Regions from separate parts of the Streptomyces sp. NBC_01390 genome, predicted to be linked through region 2. Evidence: riboswitches for the same ligand, from Rfam matches in the RefSeq annotation. Region 2 holds a riboswitch; the other holds the start of a gene.
The links. A riboswitch is a leader RNA that binds a small molecule or an ion and turns the genes downstream of it on or off. The one in region 2 is predicted to bind cyclic di-AMP.
Positions count from the first base shown of each region.

Region 1: it holds a riboswitch for cyclic di-AMP, as region 2 does, so the genes downstream of both, OG241_RS22670 (transglycosylase SLT domain-containing protein) here and OG241_RS34175 (transglycosylase family protein) in region 2, are expected to answer to the same signal.

Region 1 covers NZ_CP109551.1:5,027,342-5,035,023, reverse strand. The annotation lists gene OG241_RS22680 (NAD(P)-binding domain-containing protein) at 1-633, shown strand, start outside; gene OG241_RS22675 (HAD family hydrolase) at 871-1,692, shown strand; gene OG241_RS22670 (transglycosylase SLT domain-containing protein) at 1,862-2,353, opposite strand; cyclic di-AMP (ydaO/yuaA leader) riboswitch at 2,357-2,523, opposite strand; gene OG241_RS22665 (polyprenyl synthetase family protein) at 3,175-4,185, shown strand; gene OG241_RS22660 (LolA family protein) at 4,424-5,758, shown strand; gene OG241_RS22655 (ATP-binding cassette domain-containing protein) at 5,805-6,788, shown strand; gene OG241_RS22650 (ABC transporter permease) at 6,775-7,682, shown strand, end outside.
Region 2 covers NZ_CP109551.1:7,561,785-7,569,466, forward strand. The annotation lists gene OG241_RS34160 (hypothetical protein) at 1-1,133, shown strand, start outside; gene OG241_RS34165 (cytochrome P450) at 1,231-2,532, shown strand; gene OG241_RS34170 (transglycosylase family protein) at 2,695-3,714, shown strand; cyclic di-AMP (ydaO/yuaA leader) riboswitch at 3,898-4,069, shown strand; gene OG241_RS34175 (transglycosylase family protein) at 4,073-4,807, shown strand; gene eno (phosphopyruvate hydratase) at 5,157-6,443, shown strand; gene OG241_RS34185 (septum formation initiator family protein) at 6,545-7,021, shown strand; gene OG241_RS34190 (DUF501 domain-containing protein) at 7,059-7,679, shown strand; gene OG241_RS34195 (exopolyphosphatase) at 7,676-7,682, shown strand, end outside.

The DNA of each region.
Region 1 (7,682 bases), 2.5 Mb from region 2:
CCCGAGTCGCCGTTCGGCAACGCGTGGTCGCTCTGGGCCCTCACCTACTATCCGCACCCCTACCGCTACCTCCCGGCCCGGGCCCGCCACTACCTGGTCCGCCGGGTTCTGGGACCGCTCGGTGCGTGGTGGCTGCGCGACCGGTTCGAGGGCAAGGTGCAGGTGAGCGAGGTCGCACGGATCGTCCGGGCGGGAGTCACCGGAGTAACGGGAGTAATGGGGGCTGTGGAGGTCGCGGGCTCGGCTGAGGCGGAGGGCGCGCAGGGCGCCAAGAGTGCGCCGAAGGGGGACGGTTCGGGGAGCGGGGTGGGCTTCGTCGGGGGGCACCCGGTGCTGACTGTCCAGGAACCCGGCGGCCGTACGCGGGAGTTGTCGGCCGACCATGTGATAGCCGCGACCGGCTACCGCGTCGACATCGCCGCGATGGACTTTCTCGGGCATGAACTGCGTACGGAGCTGGCGGTGAGCCGGGGGACGCCGAGGCTCGGTGCCGGGTATGTGTCCTCGGTGCCCGGGCTGTACTTCACCGGCTTGCCGGCGGCCGCTTCGTACGGCCCGGTGATGCGGTTCGTGTGCGGTACGGAGTTCGCGTCACCGCGGCTGGCGGGGCATCTGGCGGCGGCGCACGGGTAGGGCTCGGGTATGGCTCGGGTTTCTGGTCCCGTGGGTCAATGCGGGGCGCGCTCGATCTTGTGAACCGGCGGCTCGCCGTACCGCGTCGTCGTGTGGCTCCCGTCCCCCTGCGCCAATGCCCGCCCCGTGCCTGCGGCAGGAACTGGCGTAGGCACGGGGGGTGTTGCTGGAGAGAGGCCGAACGTCGTCCGGTTCGGACGGAGACCGATGGGCCGAACGATCCGTATTCTCTGGATCATGGCCGCTCCCACCGCATACGCACTTATCGCCACCGACCTGGACGGAACGCTTCTGCGTGCCGACGACACGCTCTCCGACCGGTCGCGCGCCGCGCTGGCGCTCGCCACGGCCGCCGGCGCCCGGCATCTGGTCGTGACGGGACGGCCGGCGCCGAGAGTCCGGCCGCTGCTCGACGACCTCGGTGCCGGGGGGCTCGCGGTGTGCGGGCAGGGGGCGCAGGTGTACGACGCCGGCGCGGACCGTCTGCTGTGGTCGGTGACCCTGGACCAGGAGCTGGCGGAGACCGCGCTCGGCAAGATCGAGGCCGAGGTCGGGCAGGTGTACGCCGCTGTCGATCAGGACGGTGTGGACGGGCTCACGCTCATCGAGCCGGGCTATCTGATGCCGCACCCGACGCTGCCCGCGGTACGGGTACGGCACCGGGACGACCTGTGGGCCGAGCCCATCAGCAAGGTACTGCTGCGCCACCCGTCCCTGTCCGACGACGAGTTGGCGTCGGCGGCGCGCGGAGCGGTCGGTTCCCTCGCGACGGTCACCATGTCGGGGCCGGGCACGGTCGAACTCCAGCCATGCGGCATCACCAAGGCGACGGGGCTCGCGCTGGCCGCCGAGTATCTCGGGCTGACCTCGGCCGCCACCATCGCCTTCGGTGACATGCCCAATGACATCCCGATGTTCGACTGGGCGGCCCACGGAGTCGCCATGGCCAACGCCCATCCCGAACTCAAGGCCGTGGCGGACGAGGTCACCCTCTCGAACGAGGACGACGGCATCGCGGTGGTGCTGGAGCGGTTGTTCGGGGGCGGGTCGGTCCGGTAGCGCCGGTAGCGCCGGTAGCGCCGGTAGCCCCGGTAGCCCCGGTAGCCCCGGTAGCCCCGGTAGCCCCGGTAGCCCCGGGGCTACCGCCCTCCGGTCCGCCCAGGCCCGGGTCTACCGGACCTGGGCCTGGGCGGCTACTGGTCTTCGGGCGAGCCGGCCCGGGGTCGGACTAGTAGGCCCCGAACACGTTGTCGATCGATCCGTAGCGAGCCGCCGCGTAGTTGCAGGCGGCGGTGATGTTCGCGATCGGGTCGTAGGGATCGAACGAGGTGCCGGCGACGTGGTACGCGGCGAAGGTCGGGTCGATGACCTGGAGGAGGCCCTTGGAGGGGGTGCCGGCTGCCGCGTTCGAGTCCCAGTTGTTGATGGCGTACGGGTTGCCCGACGACTCGCGCATGACGTTGCGGTAGATGCCGTCGTACGTTCCGGGGATGCCGTGCTGGGCCATGATGTCGAGCGACTCGCGGATCCAGCCGTCCAGGTTGTTCGCGTAGTACGTCGTCGTGGACGACGTGGCCGACGGGGCGGCCGATGCCGCCGTCGCGGTCAGGAAGGGGAGGGCCAGGGCTACGGCGGCCGTTCCGGTGATGGCGACGGTGCGCGTGAGCCTGAACGGGCGGCGTGCGGCTCTCGCGGGGTGGTGCTGACCTCGTACGGGCATGGTGGGTCCTCTCCGGCGCCTGCGAGGTGAGCTGTCGGGTTCGGGCGGGAGATGCCCGGCCGGGCGCGCGGTCGGCGCACGGCTTCACCCCGAGCCGGACCGGCGCGAACGCCCGGACCGGCGGCTTACCTGGGTCCCCCGCTCCTGCCTGCGTGAGTCATGTGTGTGGGTGGGTTTGCTGCTCTGCGGGCGGTGGCAGGATTCGGCGGTCCGCCCGGTGTGGCGCGAAACGTATGCGAGAGCACATGGATCGAACAAGGGGCAGAAATGCAGGACTTACCCATTTGGGGTGCTCATTACGGATAAAAGGGGCAAGTGGGAGATGGTGCCTGAGAGGCAACTTGCCTTTAGCGAATGGGTAGTTTGCGAAGTGCGGGCGAAGGGAGGTCGCCGTGGGCGTGACTCGAATCACGGGCCGGGGGTAGTCGTGACACGAGTGGGATGAGCAAGGGGTTTGGGGTATTTGATGCAGCTTGAAGGCTCATGTCCATTGCGTGGTACTGCGACATGTTGCGAGGCGTTGTGGGTGGCGGAACCTCTGGCGCGGTCCGTGACGTTGTTGTGGTGACGGTCGCGGTGAACGGTGGGGATGAGGTGACACATGCGCGTGAGAGCCCGTCGGCGGGGCGCGGGATGCTTATAAATGTCCATGCTTTGGACTGATCAAAAACATTCCGGTCGTGATCCGATAACGCCTGGCCTGGACGGGCGGGCGCTAGCGGTGATCGAAACGTGACCGGATACGCTGACTCGAGTGATGGCAGCGATCTATCGACACACCGTGTGACCGCCAGTAGACACCAGCAGACAGGAGATCCCTCGTGACCGTCGTCGGGCCGTTCGGGCTGAGCGTGCGGGACCAGGCTCTCGAAGCCGATGTCCAGGCCGGATTGGCGGCTGTCGAGGAAGGGTTGCTCGAAGCCACCAAGAGCGAGGTCCCCTTCATCACGGAGGCCGCGCAGCATCTCGTGCGTGCGGGCGGGAAGCGGTTCCGGCCACTCCTCGTGATGCTCGCGGCACAGTTCGGGGACCGGCACGCGCCGGGCATCGTGCCGTCCGCGGTGGTGGTGGAGCTGACCCACCTCGCGACGCTGTATCACGACGACGTCATGGACGAGGCCGAGGTTCGCCGAGGTGTGCCCAGCGCCAACACACGCTGGGGGAACTCCGTCGCGGTCCTCACCGGGGACTTCCTGTTCGCGCGGGCCTCGCACATCCTCGCCGACCTCGGGCCCGAGGCGGTTCGGGTGCAGGCGGAGGCGTTCGAGCGGCTGGTGACCGGGCAGATCCTGGAGACGGCGGGACCGTCGGACGGCCGGGACCCCGTCGAGCACTATCTGGACGTGCTGGGCGGGAAGACCGGGTCGCTGGTGGCCGTGGCCTGCCGGTTCGGGGCGATGATGTCCGGGGCCGACGACAGTGTCGTGGATGTGCTCACCCAGTACGGGGAGCGGCTCGGGGTCGCCTTCCAGCTCGCGGACGACGTGCTGGACATCGCGTCCGACTCCCACGAGTCGGGCAAGACGCCCGGGACGGATCTGCGGGAGGGCATTCCCACGATGCCCGTGCTGCGGTTGCGGGAGCGGGTGGCCCGGCTGGGGCTCGCCGAGGACATCGCGTTGTGCGAGTTGCTGGACTCCGACCTGAGTGACGACGCCCGGCACGCGGAGGCGCTGGCCCGGCTGCGGGCGCATCCGGCGCTGGAGCAGGCCCGGCGGGACACCGTGCGGTACGCGGAGGATGCCCGGGCCGCGTTGGCGCCGCTGGTGGAGTGCGACGCGAAGGCCGCCCTGGTGGAGATGTGCGACGCGGTGGTGCATCGGGCCGGCTGAGGAGTCGGGCCCCGTCGGCCCTCACCGAGCCCTGGCCCCCTAGGGGTCAGGGGAAGCTACGCCTCCTCATGTCATCCCGTAGCAGTACACGGAGTTGAGCCCAAGGTCTGACGATTCCTCCTCGTCGATTTGGTGAGATGGAAACCAACCACTCCTCACCGGTTCGGGTGAGAATGGCGGCTCAGGGTGGACAAGTGTGGGACGGACAGCCGCCGCCGACGACGGAGGTAAGGCACACATGGCACCGTACGAAGAGGCCAAGGCCGGTAACCGGATCGAGGCCGAGATCGAGGCCGAGGACGTGCCGTCCCGGCGCCGCAAGGCCGCGCGGTACGCCGCCCCGGCCGCGGTGATCGGTCTGACGGTCGCGACGATCGGGCTGGTACCGGCGTTCGCCGGCTCCGGTGACCCCGATCTGCCGAAGATCAGCGCGCAGCAGCTCATCGAGAAGATCGCCGCGTCGGACGTACAGCAGTTGTCCGGCACGGTGAAGATCAGTACGGATCTGGGACTGCCCGACCTCGGCGGCCTGGAGAGCGGCCTTCTGTCGGGCGGTGGCCTCGGCGGGGCTTCCGACGGCTCGGGGTCGGCCGCCGATCCGAGCGCCAAGCTCCTCGCACTGGCGTCCGGCACACACACGATCCGCGTCGCCGCGGACGGCCCCGACAAGCAGAAGCTGTCGCTGCTGGAGAAGGCCGCCGAGTACAGCGTGATCCACAACGGCGACGAGGTGTGGGCGTACGACAGCGCGTCGAACGAGGCCTACCACGCCACGGCCCCCGCGTCCGAGAGCGGCAAGGACAAGGGCGACAGCAAGGGCAAGGACCAGCTCCTGCCCGGTGACGACACGGGCGCCACGCCCGGGGAGCTCGCCCAGGAGGCACTGAAGGCGGTCGACGGCACGACCTCAGTGACCGTCGACGGCACCGCCCAGGTCGCCGGCCGTGACGCCTACAAGCTGGTCATCAAGCCGAAGGCGTCCGGGTCCACGGTCGGGGCGATCAGCATCGCGGTCGACTCGAAGACCGGGACCCCGCTGAAGTTCACGCTCACCCCGGCGAGCGGCGGTGCCGCTGTCGTGGACGCCGGTTTCGTCGACGTCGACTTCGCCAAGCCCGCCGCCTCGACCTTCGACTTCACCCCGCCCAAGGGCACGAAGGTCACCGAGGAGGGCGCGGGCAACGCCGAGGAGGCACCGAGCACGGAGCGCGGCAAGGAGTTCGGCAAGGGCTTCGGCAAGGAGTTCGACGGCGACCACAAGGGACCTGAGGGTCACGGGTCGGCGGACGGCCTCGAAGGCGATGGCGGCAAGGTCATCGGCGAGGGCTGGAACTCCATCCTCACGTTCGACTCGGGGGCCGAGAGCGGTGTGCCGTCGGGCGGCGGCTCGTCCGACGCCGGTGCCTTCGGCGGCTTCCTCGACTCCTTCGGCGACAAGGTCACCGGCGACTTCGGCTCGGGCACGGTCTACAAGACCCGCCTGATCAACGCCCTGGTGACGGACGACGGCAAGCTCTACGTCGGCGCCGTCACGAAGGACGCCCTGGTCAAGGCGGCGAACGCAGCCCAGTAACGCCCGTACGGGAACCGTCGTACGCGCTTGACGATTGAGGGAGCCCATGGAGGAACCGTCCGCCACGGAGCCGCAGGAGGTGCCCCCGGGTGACGACGCGGTCATCGTCACCCGGGCCCTCACCAAGCGCTACCGCGGCGGACAGCTCGCCGTCGACGCCCTCGACCTCACCGTGCCGGCGGGCAGCGTCTTCGGCTTCCTCGGGCCCAACGGCTCCGGCAAGACGACGACCATCCGCATGCTGATGGGCCTGATCGAGCCGACGTCGGGTACGGCGCGGGTGCTGGGGCGGCCGATGCCCCGCGCCACCCGCGCCGTCCTGCCCCACGTCGGCGCGCTCATCGAGGGTCCCGCGCTGTACGGCTTTCTCTCCGGCCGCGACAACCTCGTCCGGTACGACGCCGCCGACCCGACCGCCGATCCGCGCACCCGGCGAGCGCGCGTCGCGACGGCGCTGGACCGGGTGGGCCTGACGGCCGCCGCCGGCAAGAAGGCCAAGGCGTACTCGCTGGGCATGAAGCAGCGGCTCGGCCTCGCGGCGGCACTGCTCCAGCCGCGCCGACTGCTCGTCCTCGACGAGCCGACCAACGGGCTCGATCCGCAGGGGATGCGCGAAATCCGCTCCCTGGTACGGGAGCTGGCGTTGGACGGCACCACTGTCTTTCTCTCCTCCCATCTCCTCGACGAGATCGAGCAGGTCTGTACGCACGCGGCCGTGATGGCGCAGGGGCGGCTGATCACCCAGGGCGCGGTGGCCGAGTTGGCCGCCGGGGCCCGTGGCCGACTGGTCGTGACGACGCCCGATCCGGCGGACGCGGCCCGAGTACTCAAGGAACAGGGCGTCGGCGACGTGGTCGTGACCGACGACCGGGTGACCGGCGAGGTGCCGGAACGCGACCGTGAACTGGCCGAGCTGAACGCCGCACTGGTCGGGGCGGGCATCCGCGTCCGGGGCTTCGGTGTAGAACGGGCGTCCCTCGAAGACGCGTTCGTGGCGCTGACGGGGGAGGGCTTCGATGTCGCGGGCTGAGACCGAGACCGAAACCGGGACCGAAACCGGGACCGGGACCGGGACCGAGGCCGAGGCCGAAATCGAGGTGACGCCGCCGCGGGCGCAGAGGGCGCCGTCCCGGCCCAACCTCCTCTGGAGCCTGAGCCTGTTCCGCAGCGAGCTCGTCATCACCTTCCGGCGCTGGCGGACCCTCGCGCTGCTCGCCGTGCTCGCCGCCGTACCGATCGTCGTCGGTATCGCCGTGAAGATCGAGACGAGCGACGGTTCGTCAGCCGTCGGCGGCGGCCCCGGGGGCGGCGGGGGACCGGCATTCATCTCGCAGATCAGCAACAACGGTTTGTTCCTGGTGTTCACCGCACTGGCCGCGACCCTTCCCTTCTTCCTGCCGATGGCCATCGGAGTCATCGCGGGCGACGCGATCGCCGGCGAGTCGAGCGCGGGCACGCTCCGCTATCTCCTGGTCGCCCCGGCCGGCCGCACCCGCCTGCTGCTCACCAAGTACGCGACCACGATGACGTTCTGCCTGGTGGCGACGCTGGTGGTGGCGGTCTCGGCGTTCACGGTCGGCGCGGTCCTCTTCCCGCTCGGCGATGTGATGACGATCTCCGGTACGAGCATCAGCTTCTCGGAGGGACTCGGGCGGGCGCTGCTGATCGCGCTGGTCGTCGCCGCGTCACTGATCGGACTGGCGGCGCTCGGCCTGTTCGTCTCCACTCTGACGACCAGCGGCATCGCGGCGATGGCGACGACCGTCGGGCTGCTCATCACCGTCCAGATCCTCGACCAGATCCCCCAGCTGCACGCACTCCAGCCCTACTTCTTCTCCCACTACTGGCTGTCCTTCGCCGACCTCATGCGCGAACCGGTCTACTGGGACGACCTGGTGAAGAACCTCGGCATCCAGGCCGTGTA
Region 2 (7,682 bases):
ACACGTACGACGAGTTCCGGAAGTCGTCCCGGGGCCGCGTTCTCGATCTGGCGCACATCGTCGAACTGCCCCGGGAGTGGAGCCACGCGGAGCGGCAGCGGGCGGGGGAGACCGAGGACCCCAGGCTGAAGGACGCAGCGCGCAGGTCCGGGGCGGAGGGCGTGGCGGGGTATCTCGCGGTCGGGCCGATGCTGTGGGAGGAGTGGCGGCGGGCCCGGCGTGCGGACCGGCATCCGCGCGGGTACGCCCTGGTCCGGGCGGCGGTCGACCTGGCCCGGTGCGGATTGCGGGGCCCGCTGTCCCAGGACCTCCTCCTTCAGGTGCACGAGGGGTATGAGGGGTACGACGGCGCGGCCGGCCTGGAACGGGAGTCCGTGGACGACGCTTTGGCCTGGGCGGCGGAGCAGCGGCACGGGGTGCTGCGGATGCTGATGAGGAGTGGGGCGAGCACGTGGGAGGCGTCCCCCTCCCTGGTGGACACCGCGTCCCAGGACGAGACGTTTCCGGCGGTGGATGTGGCGGTGTGGGGGGTGGCGCTGGAGGTGGCCCGGGCGAACTCGGCGTACGACTTCGCGGTGGTCGTCGAAGGGGCACGGGGAGCCTTCCGGGCGGCGGCGGACGCGGGTGACGTGCGGGCCATGTTCGAGCTGGGCGTACTGGAGGAGAGCCTCGGGGACTGGGAAGCGGCGGAGAGCTGGTTTCGGCGGGCGGTGAAGGCCGGGGAGCCGGAGGCCGCGGGGAAGCTGGGACGGCTGCTGGTGGACAAGAGGGAAGAGCGGAAGGCGGAACCCTTTCTGGAGATGGCCGCCAGGGCCGGGGACTTCGGAGCGGCGCACCTGCTCGGGACCGTTCTTCGTGACCGGGGGCTCTGGTGGCTGGGGATGGCGTCCGAGTCGAAAGACCCGGCGAGAGTGCCCGAACTGCTGCTTCTGCTGCGCGGAGACAGGGAGTTCGGGAGGGGCTTCGACCAGCGGGAGCCCGCAGCGGACAGCTCGCCGCGCGACGGCGGCCGTGAGACGGATAACGACGCCCCAGGTGATGCTCGTGACGACGCCCATGACGATGCTCGTGACGACGCCCGTGTCGCCCGCCTCATCGCCCGTCTCTCTAAGAAGCACGGACTCGATGAATGATGAACAGAGTGCCGGCAGCGCGGGACCGGCGGGGTGGCCACCCGGCTGGCGAGCAGGCGCTCCCGGAGCCCCCCGATCCTCCCGATACCGTCGACGAGTGACCAACCAGCCCCACTCCACGCCTCCGGCCCCCGAACTCTTCACCTGGGAGTTCGCCACCGACCCCTACCCCGCCTACGCCTGGCTTCGTGAGCACGCGCCCGTGCACCGGACCAGGTTGCCCAGCGGGGTCGAGGCCTGGCTGGTCACGCGGTACGGGGATGCCAAGCAGGCCCTCGCCGATCCCCGGCTCTCCAAGAACCCCGCCCATCACGACGAGCCCGCGCACGCCAAGGGCAAGACCGGTATCCCCGGTGAGCGCAAGGCCGAGTTGATGACCCATCTGCTGAACATCGATCCGCCGGACCACACCAGGCTGCGGAGGCTCGTCGCCAAGGCGTTCACCCCGCGCCGGGTCGCCGAGTTCGCGCCCCGCGTCCAGGAACTCACCGATCAGCTGATCGACCGGTTCGCAGCGAGCGGCTCCGCCGACCTCATCCACGAGTTCGCCTTCCCGCTGCCCATCTACGCGATCTGCGACCTGCTGGGCGTACCCCGCGAGGACCAGGACGACTTCCGGGACTGGGCCGGGATGATGATCCGGCACGGGGGAGGGCCCCGGGGCGGGGTCGCCCGGTCGGTGAAGAAGATGCGGAGCTATCTCGCGGAGCTGATCCACCGCAAGCGCGAGGCGCTGTCCGACGTGCCCGAGCCCGGTGAGGACCTCATCTCCGGACTCATCCGCGCCTCCGACGAGGGTGAGCACCTCACGGAGAACGAGGTCGTCGCCATGAGTTTCATCCTGCTGTTCGCCGGTTTTGAGACAACTGTCAACCTGATCGGCAACGGCGTCCACTCCCTTCTCACCCACCCCGAGCAACGCGCCCGCCTCCAGGCGTCCCTGGCCGACGAGGACTCCTCCGTCCTCGAAACGGGTGTCGAGGAACTCCTGCGCTACGACGGCCCGGTCGAGCTGGCCACCTGGCGCTACGCCACTCGCCCGGTCAGCATCGGCGGGCAGGACATCGCGGCCGGCGACCCCGTCCTCGTCGTCCTCGCCGCCGCCAACAGGGACCCGGCGCGGTTCGCCGACCCCGACACCCTCGATCTCGGCCGCCGGGACAACCAGCACCTCGGATACGGCCACGGCATCCACTACTGCCTCGGTGCCCCGCTCGCCCGCCTGGAGGGCCGCAGCGCGCTTGCCACCCTCCTCACCCGCCTCCCTGACCTGCGACTCGCCGTGGATACGGCCGAGTTGCGATGGCGGGGCGGGCTCATCATGCGTGGACTGCGCACCCTGCCCGTCGAGTTCACGCCGGTGCGCGAATCCGGCCAAACCTTGCCGGCGGCGCCGTAGAAGATCACGAGAAGGTGACGCTCCCTCAACAATGTGATCTTCACGTGATCTGTGCGGCATGAACTTGTGACAAGTGATCGCCTGCGGCTACGTTCGTGCACCAGTGCGATGCCCGGCATCACGCGTCGCACTGGTCCCCGCTGTCTCGTGAAAGGCAACCGCATGCTCTCCGGGAACGGTCGTCACCGTCGCCCCCGCCAGGCCCCGGCGCTGCTCGTCTCGGCCGGCGTCGCCGGCTCCGCCATCGCCATCCCGCTGCTCGGCGCAACCGGCGCCAGCGCGGCCAGTGGCACCACCTGGGACAGGGTCGCGGAGTGCGAGAGCGGCGGCTCCTGGAGTGCCAACCCCGGCAACGGGTACTACGGCGGGCTCCAGTTGACCCAGGCGGACTGGGAGAAGTACGGCGGTCTGTCCTACGCTCCGAGCGCCGACCAGGCCAGCCGTTCCCAGCAGATCGCCGTCGGCGAGAAGATCCTCGCCGACCAGGGCGCCGGGGCCTGGGAGGCCTGCGCGCTGCTGTCCGGGCTCGGCAAGGACACCGGCTCGGCCGACGTCGACACCGGTGTGGCCGGGGGCGACACCGACGGGGACAAGGGTGACGTCTCGGGGCTGGGTCTGGGAGTGATCTCGGGCTCGGGGTCGGACTCCTCTTCCTCCTCCTCGACTTCGGCGTCGCCCACGCCCTCGGGATCCCCCTCCACCGGCTCCTCGGCCCTGACCGGGGGCTCCGACTCGTCGCCGTCCCCGACGCCGTCCGGCGGGGTGAAGACCGGCTCCTCCGGCGCCGGTGACTCCGCCGGGTCGGCCACCTCACCGTCCCCTTCCGACTCGTCGCCCGGCGCGAACGGCTCGAAGAAGGGCGACAGTTCACCCGTAGGGGACGTAAAGGGTGAAGAGTCTGCCAAATCAGGCCAGAAGGCGGAAAAGACGGGTGGTTCGGGCAGTACCGAGACCTCTGCCGGTACCGGCCGTCACCGCGGCAAGGCCGAAGGGTCGTACACCGCGAGCATCGGGGACGCCCTCTGGGATGTCACCGGCTCCATCGATCTCGTCGGCGAGCAGCCCGAACCCTCCAAGCCCGCCGAGCCCACCGCCGGGAGCGACGACTTCCTTGACTCGGGCTCGGGCCTCGTTCTCCCCGGTCAGATCCTTGCGGTAGGTAGCGAACCCGGGCAAAACTAACCGGAGTTCACGTCCTGGTTTCGGGCTGAATGTCCGTTATCGATGCGGTGAGAGATAGGTCTCAGAAGCCCTGATCGTCTTTGTATTTCATCGGATCAGCTGTTTACGGTCGTCATCGCCCGCCACAGTGGGCCCCGCCGGTCGCAACGCCGAATCCTGCCAACGGCCGAACGGGAACAGTCGTCGCGTAAAGCGCCGTAGGCAGGAGCGGGGGACCCAAGGTAGGTGCCGCACCGGGCAGTTGTCCGGAGCGGCTCGGGGTGAAGCCGTACGCCGCCCGACAGGGGCGTACGGCCGGGCAACTCAACCGGCCCGAACCCGACAGCTCACCTCGCAGGCGTCGGTGAGGGGATCTTTCATGCTGTTTTCCGGCAAGGGCAAGCACCGTCGTCCGTCCAAGGCCACCCGCGTCGTCGCCATCGCCGGCGTGACCGGTGCCGCTGTCGCCGCTCCGCTGCTGGCGGCCGGCTCCGCCTCCGCCGCCACCTCCGCCGAGTGGGACACCGTCGCCCAGTGCGAGTCCGGCGGCAACTGGTCCATCAACACCGGCAACGGCTACTACGGCGGCCTGCAGTTCTCCGCCTCGACCTGGGCCGCGTACGGCGGCACGGCGTACGCCGGCACCGCCGACCAGGCGTCGAAGTCCCAGCAGATAACCATCGCCGAGAAGGTCCTCGCGGGCCAGGGCAAGGGTGCCTGGCCGGTCTGCGGCACGGGCCTGTCCAGCGCCTCCTACGACGGCGGTTCGAGCAGCAGCAACGGCGGCGGCACGAGCACGGGTACGAGCAACAACAACTCGTCCAGCGGCTCCAGCTCCAGCGGGTCGAGCGAGACCTCCACCCGCTCCACCGACAGCCAGCAGGCCTCCCGTTCGCAGGAGCGGCCCGCCGCGAAGAAGACCGTCACCACCCCGACCGGCAAGAAGGTCAAGAAGGGCGACGGCGAGTACAAGGTCGTCAAGGGCGACAGCCTCAGTGCGATCGCCCAGGCGCACCACGTCAAGGGCGGCTGGCAGAAGCTGTTCCAGCTGAACAAGGACATCATCGACGACGCCGACTTCATCTTCCCGGGCCAGCAGCTGCACCTCAGCTGATCCCGGTCACCTTCGGGCCGTGCATCCCCCAGATCCCAGCCGGCCCGAAGGTGAACCACAGGACCCTCACAGCCGTGCCTTCCAGAGTGAAGGCCTCGTGCGGGTCACCCCCCGTCCCCCACGGGCTCCCCGCTCCGGTGCGTGTTCCCCCGTACGCACCGGAGCGGGGCTTTTTGTTCCCTGGGGGAACAATGTTTACCCTCGGTTCCGTTCGTGTTCCGTCCATGGGGTGGTCGGACGGCTGGCCGATCCCCCCGAGCCGGTTAGGCTCATCAACGCGGAGCCGCCGCGGCCCCGTACTCGCGAGGCCTCAGCAGCCCCGCGTACCCGCGTCACATTCCATAAGGAGATGCTCGTGCCGTCCATCGACGTCGTCGTAGCCCGGGAAATCCTCGACTCGCGAGGCAACCCCACCGTCGAGGTCGAGGTCGGCCTCGATGACGGCAGCACCGGTCGTGCCGCCGTCCCGTCCGGCGCCTCCACCGGAGCCTTCGAGGCCATCGAGCTGCGCGACGGTGACCCCAACCGCTACCTCGGCAAGGGTGTCGAGAAGGCCGTCCTCGCCGTCATCGAGCAGATCGGCCCGGAGCTCGTCGGCTACGACGCCACCGAGCAGCGCCTGATCGACCAGGCCATGTTCGACCTGGACGCCACCGACAACAAGGGCTCCCTCGGCGCCAACGCCATCCTCGGCGTCTCCCTCGCCGTCGCCCACGCCGCCTCCGAGGCCAGCGACCTGCCGCTCTTCCGCTACCTCGGCGGCCCGAACGCGCACCTGCTGCCCGTCCCGATGATGAACATCCTCAACGGTGGATCCCACGCGGACTCCAACGTCGACATCCAGGAGTTCATGATCGCCCCGATCGGCGCGGAGTCCTTCTCCGAGGCGCTGCGTTGGGGCGCGGAGATCTACCACACCCTCAAGAAGGTGCTGAAGACCAAGGGCCTGTCCACCGGTCTCGGCGACGAGGGCGGCTTCGCCCCGAACCTGGAGTCCAACCGCGCCGCGCTCGACCTCATCATCGAGGCCATCAAGCAGGCCGGCTACGTCCCCGGCGAGCAGATCGGCCTGGCGCTCGACGTCGCCGCGTCCGAGTTCTACAAGGACGGCAAGTACGAGTTCGAGGGCAAGTCCCGCACGGCCGCCGAGATGACCGAGTACTACGAGGAGCTCGTCTCCGCGTACCCGCTCATCTCCATCGAGGACCCGCTGTACGAGGACGACTGGGCCGGCTGGAAGACCATCACCGACAAGCTGGGCGACAAGGTCCAGATCGTCGGCGACGACCTCTTCGTCACCAACCCGGAGCGCCTCGCCCGTGGCATCGAGGAGGGTTCGGCCAACGCCCTGCTCGTCAAGGTCAACCAGATCGGCTCGCTGACCGAGACCCTGGACGCCGTCGAGATGGCGCAGCGCAACGGCTTCAAGTGCATGATGTCCCACCGCTCCGGCGAGACCGAGGACGTCACCATCGCCGACCTCGCCGTCGCGGTGAACTGCGGCCAGATCAAGACCGGCGCCCCGGCCCGCTCGGACCGCGTCGCCAAGTACAACCAGCTCCTGCGCATCGAGGAGATCCTCGACGACGCGGCGGTCTACGCCGGCCGCTCGGCCTTCCCCCGCTTCAAGGGCTGACCCCGACCTGGGTCAAGGCATAGCCAGTCGTACGTACGTCCCCGTACCCGGTCCCGTACCGTGTGCGGGGACGTACGCGCGTGTGAACGGGAGGCGGGAACATGGCCGTGAAGGACCGGGACCGGTTCTCCACCGCGACCAGGATCAAGCTGCTCGGCGAGCAGACGGCGGCCCGCGTCTACCGTTCGCAGACCAAGCGTCAGGCCCGCCGCTCCCGCCTGACCGGCCGTGCGGCCCTGCTCGTCCTGGTGCTCTGCTCGCTGATCGTGGCGCTGGCCTACCCGATAAGGCAGTACGTCTCCCAGCGCGCCGACATCGCCGACCTGGAGCGCGAGCGCGACCAGGCCAGCCGGCGGGTCGAACAGCTGCGCGACCTTAAGGCGCGCTGGCAGGACGACTCGTACGCGGAGCAGCAGATCAGGCAGCGGCTGCACTATGTGATGCCGGGCGAGACCGGATACGTCGTGATCGACCCGGACGCGGCGAAGCAGTCGCGCGTCGACCTGGGCGCGGCCGACCGCCCCTGGTACGCGAACGTCTGGGACGGCGTGGACAAGGCCGACGCCGCCGACCAGTGAGCTCACCAGTGAAGTGAACGGAACAGAGAAGACAGGTATGGACACGCCCCCGCCTCCCACCCCGCGCACCGAGCCGACCGACGCGGACGTCGCGGCCTTCGAGCGGCAGCTCGGCCGCCCGCCGCGCGGGCTGCGCGCCATCGCGCACCGCTGCCCCTGCGGGCACCCGGACGTCGTCGAGACGGCGCCGCGGCTGCCGGACGGCACTCCCTTCCCCACGACGTACTACCTGACGTGCCCCCGCGCCGCCTCGGCGATCGGCACGCTGGAGGCGAACGGCGTGATGAAGGAGATGACGGAACGGCTGGCGACGGACCCGGAGCTGGCCGCCGCGTACCGGGCCGCGCACGAGGACTACATCGCCCGCCGGGACGCGATCGAGGTCCTGGAGGGCTTCCCGAGCGCGGGCGGCATGCCGGACCGTGTGAAGTGCCTGCACGTCCTCGTGGGCCACTCGCTGGCCGCCGGCCCCGGGGTGAACCCGCTGGGCGACGAGGCGATCGCGATGCTGCCGGAGTGGTGGGCGAAGGGGCCGTGCGTGATGCGCGCGGGGCCTCCGGTGGGGCAGGACTGGACAGTGCACACGAACGACTCCGGCACAGGCCACTTCGCGTTCAAACCGGTGGACGCGGCGGAGTCCGGGGAGGGCGACAAGTGACCC